Botrimarina mediterranea: one gene and its partner. The protein of the gene in region 2 interacts with the protein of the main gene of each other region in a pairwise test. Links are inferred from orthologs where the notes say so. Each region holds a gene or a part of one and is shown on either strand. Other genes may lie near its edges.

Region 1 (5,845 bases), 3.7 Mb from region 2 along the record:
TGGAGCCGCGGCGGCGACTGTCAGATATTGCCCCATGAAAAGGCGTTAGAGGACGCCGTGATGTATGTCCTAGAAGGCCAGTAGCCCTGAGCCGAACGCGCTAGCGTCGGGCGCCACCGGATGGCGGCATATCCCTAACGCCGCCCGACGCTAGCGCGTACGGCTCAAATCTCTACGCCCGTGCCGGTTCACGCTTCCCCCACTTCTTCGCCGCAGGCGCCTTCGGCGGCGGGGCTCCGCCAGTGAGGCGGAAGGCGCCGGGACCTAGGAGGTCATCGACTCTCGTGCATAGCTCTTGCGTCAGGTCCACGCCCTTCGGGCAGTCGAGTTGAACTCGGCCGCCGTCGCTGAGGGCTAGGGTGAGCTTGAGCGACTTGGCGCCGCGACGCCGTTAAGAAGTCACGTGCGACACGTATCGAAATGGCAAACCTGAACTGCGCACTAATTTATGCGATCAGCACATTCATTCGCTGATGAACAGCATTGCCAAGGGTGAGGCAGCGGTTAGTCCAAGTGCAAGCACGACAGCCGCCGATCGCCAGCGCTTAAGTATCAGCAGGCTGACGGTAAGAAATAGATTGAATAGGGAATGGCCGATGGTAGTTTGAAGTAAGATGGCAAAGGCAAATAGTTCGTCGCCTGCCAAGAAGCTATTTGAGTGTGTAATTAGCCGAATAGCACAGATTCCAATTACGACTACCGCAATCACGAATGCCACCACGGCATACGTGAATAGCCAACTTGCTGGTTCGCGGTTACGGCTTTGCGGTGTGAGTTGGTCGGGAAGGATTGGCTTCATATTGTGCAGTTTTAGAGACTAGGCTCGCGCGGGTTCGCGCTTGCCCCATTTCTTCGGCGTAGGCGCCTTCGGCGGCGGGGCGCCGCCGGTGAGGCGGAAGGCGCCGGGGCCTAGCAGGTCGTCGACTCTCGTCCGTAGCTCTTGCGTTAGGTCCACGCCCTTCGGGCAGTCGAGTTGAACGCGGCCGCCGTCTTCGAGCGCTAGGGCGAGCTTGAGCGACTTGGCGCCGGGGTAACCGCGGAGGATTTCTCGTAGCGATTCGAGGCGTTCGACGCCGTCCGCTTCGCGAAGGCTGATCACCACGCCGCTGGTGTACCGCTCCGAGAGTTCTTCGATCGGCATCAGCTCGTTGACGATCAGGTTCACCTCCTCAGCGCCGGGGCGGCGGTCGACGGCGCCGCGGATGCCGACGATCGCGTCGCCCGTCACCAAGTGCCCGAACTGGGCGAACTGCTCGGGCCACATGATGCAGCGCATGATGCCGTCCATGTCCTCCAGGTCCCACATGGCGTACTTGCTCGGCGCGCCGGGCTTGGGGTTCTTGGTGTGCGACATCTTGATCGCGGCGAGCATGCCGCCCATCACGACCTCGGTGCGGTGCTCGAGGCCTCCGCACTGCGTGCTGGAGTGGCTGCAGAAGGTGCGTAGCGTCTGCTCGTACTCGGCCAGCGGGTGGCTGGAGAGGTAGTAGCCGAGGACCTCCTTTTCCATCGTGAGCCGCTCTTTCTCGTCCAGCTCGGGCACGTCTGGCAGCGGCGCGGGGGCGGCGGCGGCTTCGATCTCTTCGCCGAACAGGCCTTTCTGGCCGCTCTTGCGGTCGGCCAGCACCGACGCGCCCGACTGCATCGCCTTGTCGATGCCCGCCATCAGCGACGCGCGGTTCGCGCCGAAGACGTCCATCGCGCCGGCCTTGATAAGCGTTTCGATTGTCGAGCGGTTGCACGACGAAGGATCGACGCGCTCGCAGAAGTCGTAGAGGTCCTTGAAGGGGCCGCCCTTCTTGCGGGCCGCGACGATCGCTTCGGCCGCGCCGCCGCCGCACGCCTTGATCGCCGAGAGGCCGAAGATGATTTTGAAGTCGTGCTTGTAGCCCTCCTCCTTGTGGGGGACGACGGCGAAGTCGACGCTGCTCGTATTCACTGTCGGCGCGTCGACGGCGATGCCCATTCGCTCGCAGTCCTCGATGTGCTCGACGAGCGCGTCCTTGCTCTTGAAGTTGCGGCCAGGGATGTCGCCCGAGAGGAGCGCCGCCATGAACTGCACGGGGTAGTGCGCCTTAAGGTAGGCCGTCATGTAGGCGATCAGGGCGTACGCCGTCGAGTGGCTCTTGTTGAAGCCATAACCGGCGAACTTCTTGATCATCTCGAAGAGGTCCTCGGCCTTCTTCTTGTCGAGGCCCTGCTCTTGCGCGCCCTTGAGGAACTCCTCGTAGAACTTGGCGATCATCGGCAGCTTCTTCTTGCTGATCGCCTTGATGCAGCTGTACGCCTCGGAGAGCGGGATCTTGCCGAGGCGGTTGAGGATCCGCATCACCTGCTCTTGATAGACCATGACGCCGTGCGTCTCGGCGAGCACCTCTTCCATCACGGGGTGGGGGTACTCGGCGGGGCGGCGGCCGTGCTTGACCTCGATGTACTGATCGACCATGCCGCCCTCGAGCGGCCCCGGCCGATAGAGCGCGGCGGTGGCGATGATGTCGAGGAAGTTGTCGGGCTTCATCCGCTGCAAGAGGTCGCGGATGCCGCCCGACTCGAGCTGGAAGATGCCCTTCGTCTCGCCGCGGCAGAGCAGCGCGTACGACTCCTTGTCGTCGATCGGGAACTCGTAGGGATCGACCTTCTCGCCGGTCGATTGCTCGATCAGCTCGACGCTCTTGGCGAGGATCGTCAGGTTGCGGAGGCCGAGGAAGTCCATCTTCAGCAGGCCGGCCGCTTCGACGTCGCCCATCGCCCACTGGGTGATGACTTCCGTCTTGCCTTTGACGCGTTGCAGCGGCACGTACTCGTCGACCGGTTTCTCGCTGATCACGACCGCCGCGGCGTGCGTGCCGACGTTGCGAGCCAAGCCCTCGACCTTCTTGGCGAGGTCGAGCAGCTCGCGGATCTCGGGATCGCCCTCGTACGCCTTCTTCAGCTCTTCGCTGGTCTCCAAAGCCTTCTCGAGCGTGATGCCCAGTTGCTCGGGGACCATCGCCGTGATCTGGTCGACGCGGAAGATCGGCATCGACATCGTGCGGCCGACATCCTTGATGGCGGCACGCGCCGCCAGGGTTCCGAACGTGCCGATCTGGGCGACGTTCGCCTCGCCGTACTTGTCTTTAACGTACTGGATGACCTCGCCGCGACGCTCTTTGCAGAAGTCGATATCGATATCGGGCGCTTCCAGCCGGCTCTCGTCGAGGAACCGTTCGAACAGCAGGTCGTACTGCAGCGGGCAGACGTGGCTCATCCGCAACGCGTAGCAAACGATCGAGCCCACGCCCGATCCACGCGCCGTGGAGGGGATGTTGTTCTCGACCGCGAAGCGGACGAAGTCCCAGACGATCAGGAAGTAATCGGGGAAGCCGAGCTTGTTGATGACGCCCAGCTCGCGATCGACGCGGGCGAGCACTTCGTCGGACAACTCCCCGGTAGAGGCGTCGCCATTCTGCCAACGTTCGGGCGTCTTGGCGTAACGTTCCTTGAGCCCGCTCAGCACCAGTTCGCGCAGGTACGCCTCGGACGCCTTGATGTCGGGCTTGTCGTTGTTCGGCGCGGTGAACGTCGGGAAGTAGCGCTTGCCGAGTTCGAGGTCGAGATCGACCGAGTCGGCGATCTCTTGGCTGCGGGCGACGGCGTCGGCCACGTCGGGCATCGCCGCGTACATGTCCTCGGGCGCGCGGAGGTAGAACTGATCTCCCTCCATCTTCATGCGGTTGGTGTCGGTGCGGAAACGCCCCGTGTTGATGCAGAGCAGAACGTCCTGCGCCTCGGCGTCCTCCTGGTTGACGTAATGCGCGTCGCTCGTGGCCACGAGCGGCAGGCCCTGCCGGTTGGCGAGCTCGACCGTCAGCTCCTTCGCCGCGCGTTGGATCTCGACGCCGTTGTCCTGGATTTCGAGGAAGTAACGGTCGCCGAACACTTTACTGAACCAGCCGGAGATCTCGGCGCCGCGGGCCATCGCTTCGTCGGCCGACGCGCCGGAGAGCAGGCTGCGTGAGAGCTCGCCCGACACGCAGCCCGACAGGCAGATGATCCCCTCGTTGTGGTCGGCGAGCAGTTCCTTGTCGATCCGCGGCTTGTGATAGAAGCCTTCGAGGTACGCCCGACTCGCCATCTTGACGAGATTGCGGAAGCCGGCGCGGTCCTTCGCCAACAGCGTGAGGTGGTAGGCGGCCTCCTTGCTGCGCGTGGCGCCCTCTTTCTCGAACCGGCTCCCCGGCGCGATGTAGGCCTCGTAGCCGACGATCGGATTGATCCCCTCCGCCTTGCACGCCTTGTAGAACTCCAGCGCGCCGTAGAGGTTGCCGTGGTCGGTGAGCGCCAGCGCGTTCATGTTCAGCTCTTTCGCGCGAGCGACGAGCTTCTTCACCGGGCTCGCCCCGTCCAGCAGCGAGTAGTGGCTGTGGCAATGGAGGTGAACGAACGGGCGGGTGATGACTTCCATGACAGGCAGAGTGGGCAGTGGGCGGTCGGCAGTGGGCAGCAGCGAAGCGAGCAAGATTTTGTGAGCCGGGCCGTCCCCGGTCCCGGCCGCCCCATGATACGGCATTCCCCCGCCCGTGCTAAACTGCCGCGATGCGCCACTTCACCCGCCTCGCCCTCGCCGCCGCCCTCTTAACAGTCGCCCCCCGCGCAACCGCGCAGGATGCTGAAGTCACGTGGACCGCTTCGCCCTGGTTCGCCGAACGGGTGGCGAATCTTGCGGAAGACCCAGACATCCGGGTCCACGTCAACGAACCGACCAATAATGATGGGCAGGGTGGCGCCGACGGGCGCCCAACGCGGTTGCTCGTCTTCGCCCTGCCCAACGGCAACACGCTCGAAGAAACCCTCGGCTGCGCCCCCGCCGAGGGCCGGCACTGGCGGCATGGCATCCAGCACATCGCCGCGCAGACGCGGATGCTGCGGTCGATGTTACCCGAAGAGCGGATCGTGCTGATCGCCGTGGAGGCGAAGGGCCTGACGTGGCCGAACTGGCGGGCGACCCACGAGGGCGCCAATGCGATCATCGCCGAGAAGCTCGCCGCGTGGCGTGAGCGTTTTGGCGGACGCCCCTCGAAGTCGGCGCTGTCGAAGGTGACGCTCGCTTGCCACTCCGGCGGCGGCAGTTTCTTGTGGGGCGTGATCGAGGGGAACGACGCGCTGCCCGATTGGCTCGATCGCATCGTCTATCTCGACGCCAACTACTCCTTCGACGCCAAGCTGCACGACGAGAAGCTACGGGCGTGGCTCGACGCGCCAGGCGATGAACATCGCCTCGTTGTCATCGCTTACGACGACCGTGAGATCACGATCGACGGCAAGAAAATTGTCGGCGACGACGGTGGCACCTTCCGCGCCACCGAGCGGATGCACCGGGCGTTCTCCGCCGCCAAGCCGCTCGTCACCGCGGTCGAAGAGCCTTGGACGCGCACTGTTGGCTGGGCCGGCCGCTTCCGCAGCGAGGTCCACGCCAACCCCGAGAACAAGATCCTCCATACCCGCCTGGTGGGCGAAATGAACGGCCTCGTCCACGCCCAACTCATCGGCCAAACGCCCGAAGACTGGCCCGGCCTAACGCCGCCGGCGCTTTATGAGGAGTGGATTCAGCCGGAACCGTATTGAGCGAGCAGAAAGGACAGGGGGCTTCTGTAGGAGGCGTCTCCGACGCCGATTACGGTGTCCATCTCGAAACGGCGTGGTGCGCGTAATCGGCGTCGGAGACGCCTCCTACAAAATGGTATCGGAAGCCTAATCGAACGTATCCAATTGAAGGCTTTCCTCGTAGGCAGAAGGTGGGGCTTTACCCGGTGGCCAGAAGATAGCCACTACTTGCCCGTCTTCAATCATGTGAACTTCTTCACCC
Region 2 (4,571 bases):
GGCTCCGGGACCGCAGCGACGGTGACATAGGAGACGCCAGAGAAATGCACCTGGGTGTTCCACGGAGAGTTGAACTCGAACTCGATCGTCGGATTCATCAAAGGAGTATCGAAAATCCAAACGATATCCCCAGTCGCACTGTTGCCAGCGCTGCCAGTGAGCGACGAGCCGACCGTGTCGCTATTAAGTGCATGGGTTAAGTCCCCGGTTGCATAATCTGGATTGCCTGCCGACCCCCCGGTGAAAGTAAACGTACGGGAGTCTTTGAGACTCGATACCGATAGCACAATCTCGCTGATTGGATTTGACGAGTTGAAGGTGATCGTGTGCTCAGTAGGAGCGGCAGTTGTGAGAAGCGTCACCAGATTCGGAATGGAACCAGGGTTGTTGGTGCCGCGAAAATACTTGGTGCCGGTCGATGAGAACGAGATCGAATCTCCCGCTGGGATTGAGTTGCTCCCCGTAGGGACCACGGAAAAACTTGAGAGTCCCTGGGAATCAACGGCAGCTTGGAAGCCCAGAGGATTGGGGACAGTGAATCCAAAGACGGTTGTCGTATAAAGACTCTCGTTGATATCCGTTAACTGCGTGCTAGGGTCCAGGTTCGCGTTGTTGAAGGTGCTGGTCGCGATCGATGCTTCCGCAACGGTACCGGCGAGGAGCATCGCCACGAGGGCCGGTAGAGCCAAAAGAGTACGCATGGGTGTCAGTCTACTATGGTGCTTATGGAGGAGCCGGTCGGACGCGTCACCGTCGCCGCGGTGAAATAGCGCGTCGGGGCAGCGACGTTGCCTGGGGAATGGCGCCTGGGGAAATGCCCGGGGCTCAGGCGTCGCTAGACCACCTGCTCAGCAGACCTTAATTAGGGGTGCGCTAGCCTACAACCGTCAAGAACCAACTTTCTTCCAAGCGGGAAGCTGCTGGGTGGAGAGGGCGCCCATCAGCCCTTCACCAGCCGCCGCAATACTTCGAGGCCGCGGTCGATGGTCGCCTTCGACGCCGCATAGCTGATGCGGAAGTGCGTGTCACGGCGGCTGAAGATGCCGCCGGGGATTACCAGCAGTTCGTTCTCGATCGCGCGGGTGACGAACTCATTGGCGGTGCCTCGCCCCTCGGGGACCTTCGGGAAGACATAGAAGGCGCCGCCGGTGGGGGCGACCTCATAGCCCGCGTCGCGGAGGCCGGTGACGATGTGGTCGCGGCGTTCGCGGTAGGCGTCCACCTGCGGCGTCATGTCGGTCGTGAACGCCTCGATCGCCGCGTGCTGTAACGGATTGGGCGCGCAGACGAACGTGTACTGCTGCAGCGCCGCCATCTTGTCGATCAACGGCGCGGGCCCGTGGACCCAGCCGATCCGCCAGCCGGTGACGCCGTACGACTTGCTAAAGCCATCCACGACGATCGCTTGGTCGTTCCACTTGGCGGGCGAGGGGAGGGCGCCGTCGTAGCAGAACTCGCGGTAGATCTCGTCGGAGAGCAGGGCGATGTTGTGCTTGGCGGCTAACTCCGCTAAGCCGCGAGCGGCTGCGTCGCTGGCGACGACGCCCGTGGGGTTCGCCGGGCTGTTGAAGAGAATGAGCTTGGTCTTTGGTGTGATGGCGGCTTCGACCTTTGCCAAGTTAATCTGAAAGTCATCCTCGTAGGTGTCGATCACGACCGGGACGCCGCCGACCATCTCGCAGAGGGTCGGGTACATGACAAAGTACGGGTCGAAGACGATCACCTCGTCGCCGGGGTTCACGAGGGCCCACATCGCCAGGTTCAACGCGCCGCTCGTGCCGCTGGTGACGAGCAGCTTCCGATCGGCGTGGCCCCACTCTTCGTCGACGCGCTGCTGCAACCGGTCGCGCAGCGCCGCGGCGCCTTGCGTTTGGCTGTAGCCATTCTTGTCCTCGCGTATCGCCTTGCAGGCCGCTTCTTTCAGCGAGTCGGGCGCTGGGAAGTCGGGCTGGCCGATCGATAGGTTGATCGGGTCCTTCATCTTCGCCGCGAGGTCGAACACCTTACGGATGCCGGACGAGTCGAAGCGGTCGGTGCGATCGGCGAGCCAAGGATGCGCGGGCATGAAGAGCGATTGCGGATTGCGGATTTGGGATTGCGGATAGGGCAATTAACCACAAAGGAACGAAGGAACCAAGGACTCTCTATGCGAGGCCATCCTTGGTTCCTTCGTTCCTTTGTGGTTCAACTTTCTACGCATCGGCCGGGAGGGTTTTCCCCGGCCAGCTGTCGTTGGCGTTGAGCGTGGCAGCTTGTTGGCGTGCCGGGGCTTGGACGAGAGCGACCATCGACAGAATGCCGGTGATCGCGACCACTTGGCGGGTGGTGATCTGCTCCTTGTCGAGTAGGCCCCACACCAGCGCCACGACGGGGACGACGTACGTCACCATGCCGGCGAAGAGCGGGCCGTGCGATTGGACGAGCTTGACGATCAGCCAGATGCAGACGCCCGTGCCGATCGTGCCCAGCACCAGAATCGCGCTGGCCGCCAATTGAAAGTCGGCGCGAACCGCGGGAACCGGCGCGCCGAGCGACGCTTGTAGCGCCGGCGAAGCGGCGAAGGGCCCGAGCGCCGTGGCGGACGACATCAGCATTACGCACGTCAAGGCGATCGGCGGCGTGCCGCTCAGGCTGCGGCTTAGCCACGTGTTGCCGATGGCGTAGGTGAGCGGCACGGTGACCGCCATGGCGAGCATCGCGAAGCCGATGCCGCGGAGGTTGCCCTCGTACATCAGCAGCACAACGAACACGAGCCCACCGAGAACGCCGACCATCTGCCGCGTCGTCGGCTTGACGCCCAAGAGCGGGATCGACACCAGGATCGTCAGCAGCGGGTTCAGCGTCACGGTCATGCCGAAGAAGCTGTGCCCGAATCCGTTGGAGATCAGCAGCGGTTGAATCACATACGGATAAGCGTTCGCCAACACGCCGATGCCCGCGATCACCGGCAAGTCGCGCCAGCGGACGCGTTGCTTGCGGTCAACCGTCACCCATAGAGCCGCTAGCAGCAATGCGGCGCTGGCGACGCGGAAGAACGCGATCTCAAACGGCCCGAAGTAATGGGCCGCACGGTCCATCAAGACAAAGTTGGAGCCGAAAGAGAGGCAGACGAAGAGGAACTGGAGGTAGGCCATCACACAGCAGGCGGGGCAGGGGAGGGAGGCTCGATTCTAGCCCCGAAGGCCCCCGACGGACACTGGCTGTGGAGGGTGGGTTCATGCGACCAGCACATTGTGCTGCTCAAATGACGAAATCCGAATGTCGAATGACGAACCTGTCGGAGGGTATTGACCGCTCCGACAGGTTCGTCATTCGGGGCTTCGTCATTCAGCGCACGCGGCACTTGAACGTAAGAACGCCGCCTTGGCCGGCTTCTAACTTGCCGTCGAGCTTCCAGCGAAGAATGAGCGACCCCGCGTCGTTGCGGCTGGTCGTAAAGTCGGCGTCGCGCGACGACTTGGCCGAGCCATCGACGTACTCCAAACGGGTCGTCAGGTTGTCGACGATCACGAGGTCTTCCAGCGCCGAGTCGCCGACGTTGTCGAAGCGGAGTGTGAACTCGACCTCGTCGCCCGGCAGAGCCGTGTCGGTCGAGGCACACTTCACGAGTCGTAGTCGGGGGCAGCCTTCGTCGACGTGATACAGCAGGCCCGGCTGCTTGGGCGAGAAGACCGACGACGCGGCTTGGCCCGAGATGACGACCTGCACCTCTTGGTCGCCCGTCCAGGTGACGGCGGCGATCGAGTGCTTGGCGATCACCGGTCCTTCGGACATCACGACCTCGCCGAGATGCATGATCTGCAGGTTGACGTAAGGGCCAACGAGCGCGCGGACCTCGGCGACGGCGAGCAGCCGCTCCATAGCGCCCGCTTGTTGGCGGCCCTTGTAGAGACCCGGCGGGAGCGGCAGCACTTGGCCCTTGAGGGCGACGTTCTGCATCGAACTGGTCGCGACCTGCGTGCGGTCCGCCTCGGCGGGGCCGAAGATGTCGCCGAACTCGCCGACAAACGTCCGCTGATTGGCGCCCATCGGATAAACGACCTGCCGCACCGACGCGAAACGCGGCGCATAGATGCAAACCCGCGAGCTCGGCGCGACGATCGTCTTGCCTTCGCAGCCGGTGTAGGTGGCGACGGTGTCCTCTTGCTCAAAGCCGGAGAGGCTGCCGTCACGCATGACGCCGGTCGAGTAGGCGCCGTCGCCGCCGTCGCACAAGTACTCGTCGCCAGGGCCGGCGAAGCAATCCGGCTGACAAACGGGGCAACCCCCTTCGACGTTGCAACCGCCCTTGGCGCTACCGTCACGGCCGACCGGGCAGCTCAGACAATCCTGCCCATAAGCGCGGCAAGAACACATTAGCAGCGCCGCGACGATAACCAGCGTCCGCCGGAACCAGTTCGGCATCATCGGCGAGTCCAATCGTGTGCTCATCGCGCTCTCTTCGAAACAAGAGTTAACCACGACGGACACGACGAGCACGACGAACGATCCGTCGTGCTCGTCGTGTCCGTCGTGGTGCATCTTTCTTTTAGTGAGTTGATGCTGGACGCACTTCGCTTTCCGGTGCGGCG

What was found.
Region 1: the proteins of Spa11_RS15390 (region 2) and dnaE interact in binary tests that used the Escherichia coli proteins (3 or more experiments, as listed by UniProt). The link is inferred for Botrimarina mediterranea from one-to-one orthologs.

Annotation. Positions count from the first base shown.
Region 1 is NZ_CP036349.1:263,815-269,659, forward strand. Bases 618-4,834 are described here. They hold dnaE (DNA polymerase III subunit alpha), read right to left. Parts: upstream 4,445-4,834; coding sequence 818-4,444; downstream 618-817. Other genes in these bases: Spa11_RS01045 (hypothetical protein), read right to left, coding at 618-799; Spa11_RS01055 (hypothetical protein), read left to right, coding at 4,576-4,834. In the rest of the region: Spa11_RS01040 (transposase), read left to right, coding at 1-84; more of Spa11_RS01045, read right to left, coding at 464-617; more of Spa11_RS01055, read left to right, coding at 4,835-5,604. UniProt on the Escherichia coli protein: DNA polymerase III is a complex, multichain enzyme responsible for most of the replicative synthesis in bacteria. This DNA polymerase also exhibits 3' to 5' exonuclease activity. The alpha chain is the DNA polymerase catalytic subunit.
Region 2 is NZ_CP036349.1:4,002,820-4,007,390, reverse strand. What follows is about bases 4-2,946. They hold Spa11_RS15390 (pyridoxal phosphate-dependent aminotransferase), read right to left. Parts: upstream 2,066-2,946; coding sequence 941-2,065; downstream 4-940. Other genes in these bases: Spa11_RS15385 (DMT family transporter), read right to left, coding at 2,193-2,946; Spa11_RS15395 (hypothetical protein), read right to left, coding at 4-701. Also shown: more of Spa11_RS15395, read right to left, coding at 1-3; more of Spa11_RS15385, read right to left, coding at 2,947-3,134; Spa11_RS15380 (DUF11 domain-containing protein), read right to left, coding at 3,328-4,521; Spa11_RS15375 (hypothetical protein), read right to left, coding at 4,529-4,571. UniProt on the Escherichia coli protein: Shows aminotransferase activity with methionine and histidine as substrates, and to a lesser extent also with phenylalanine.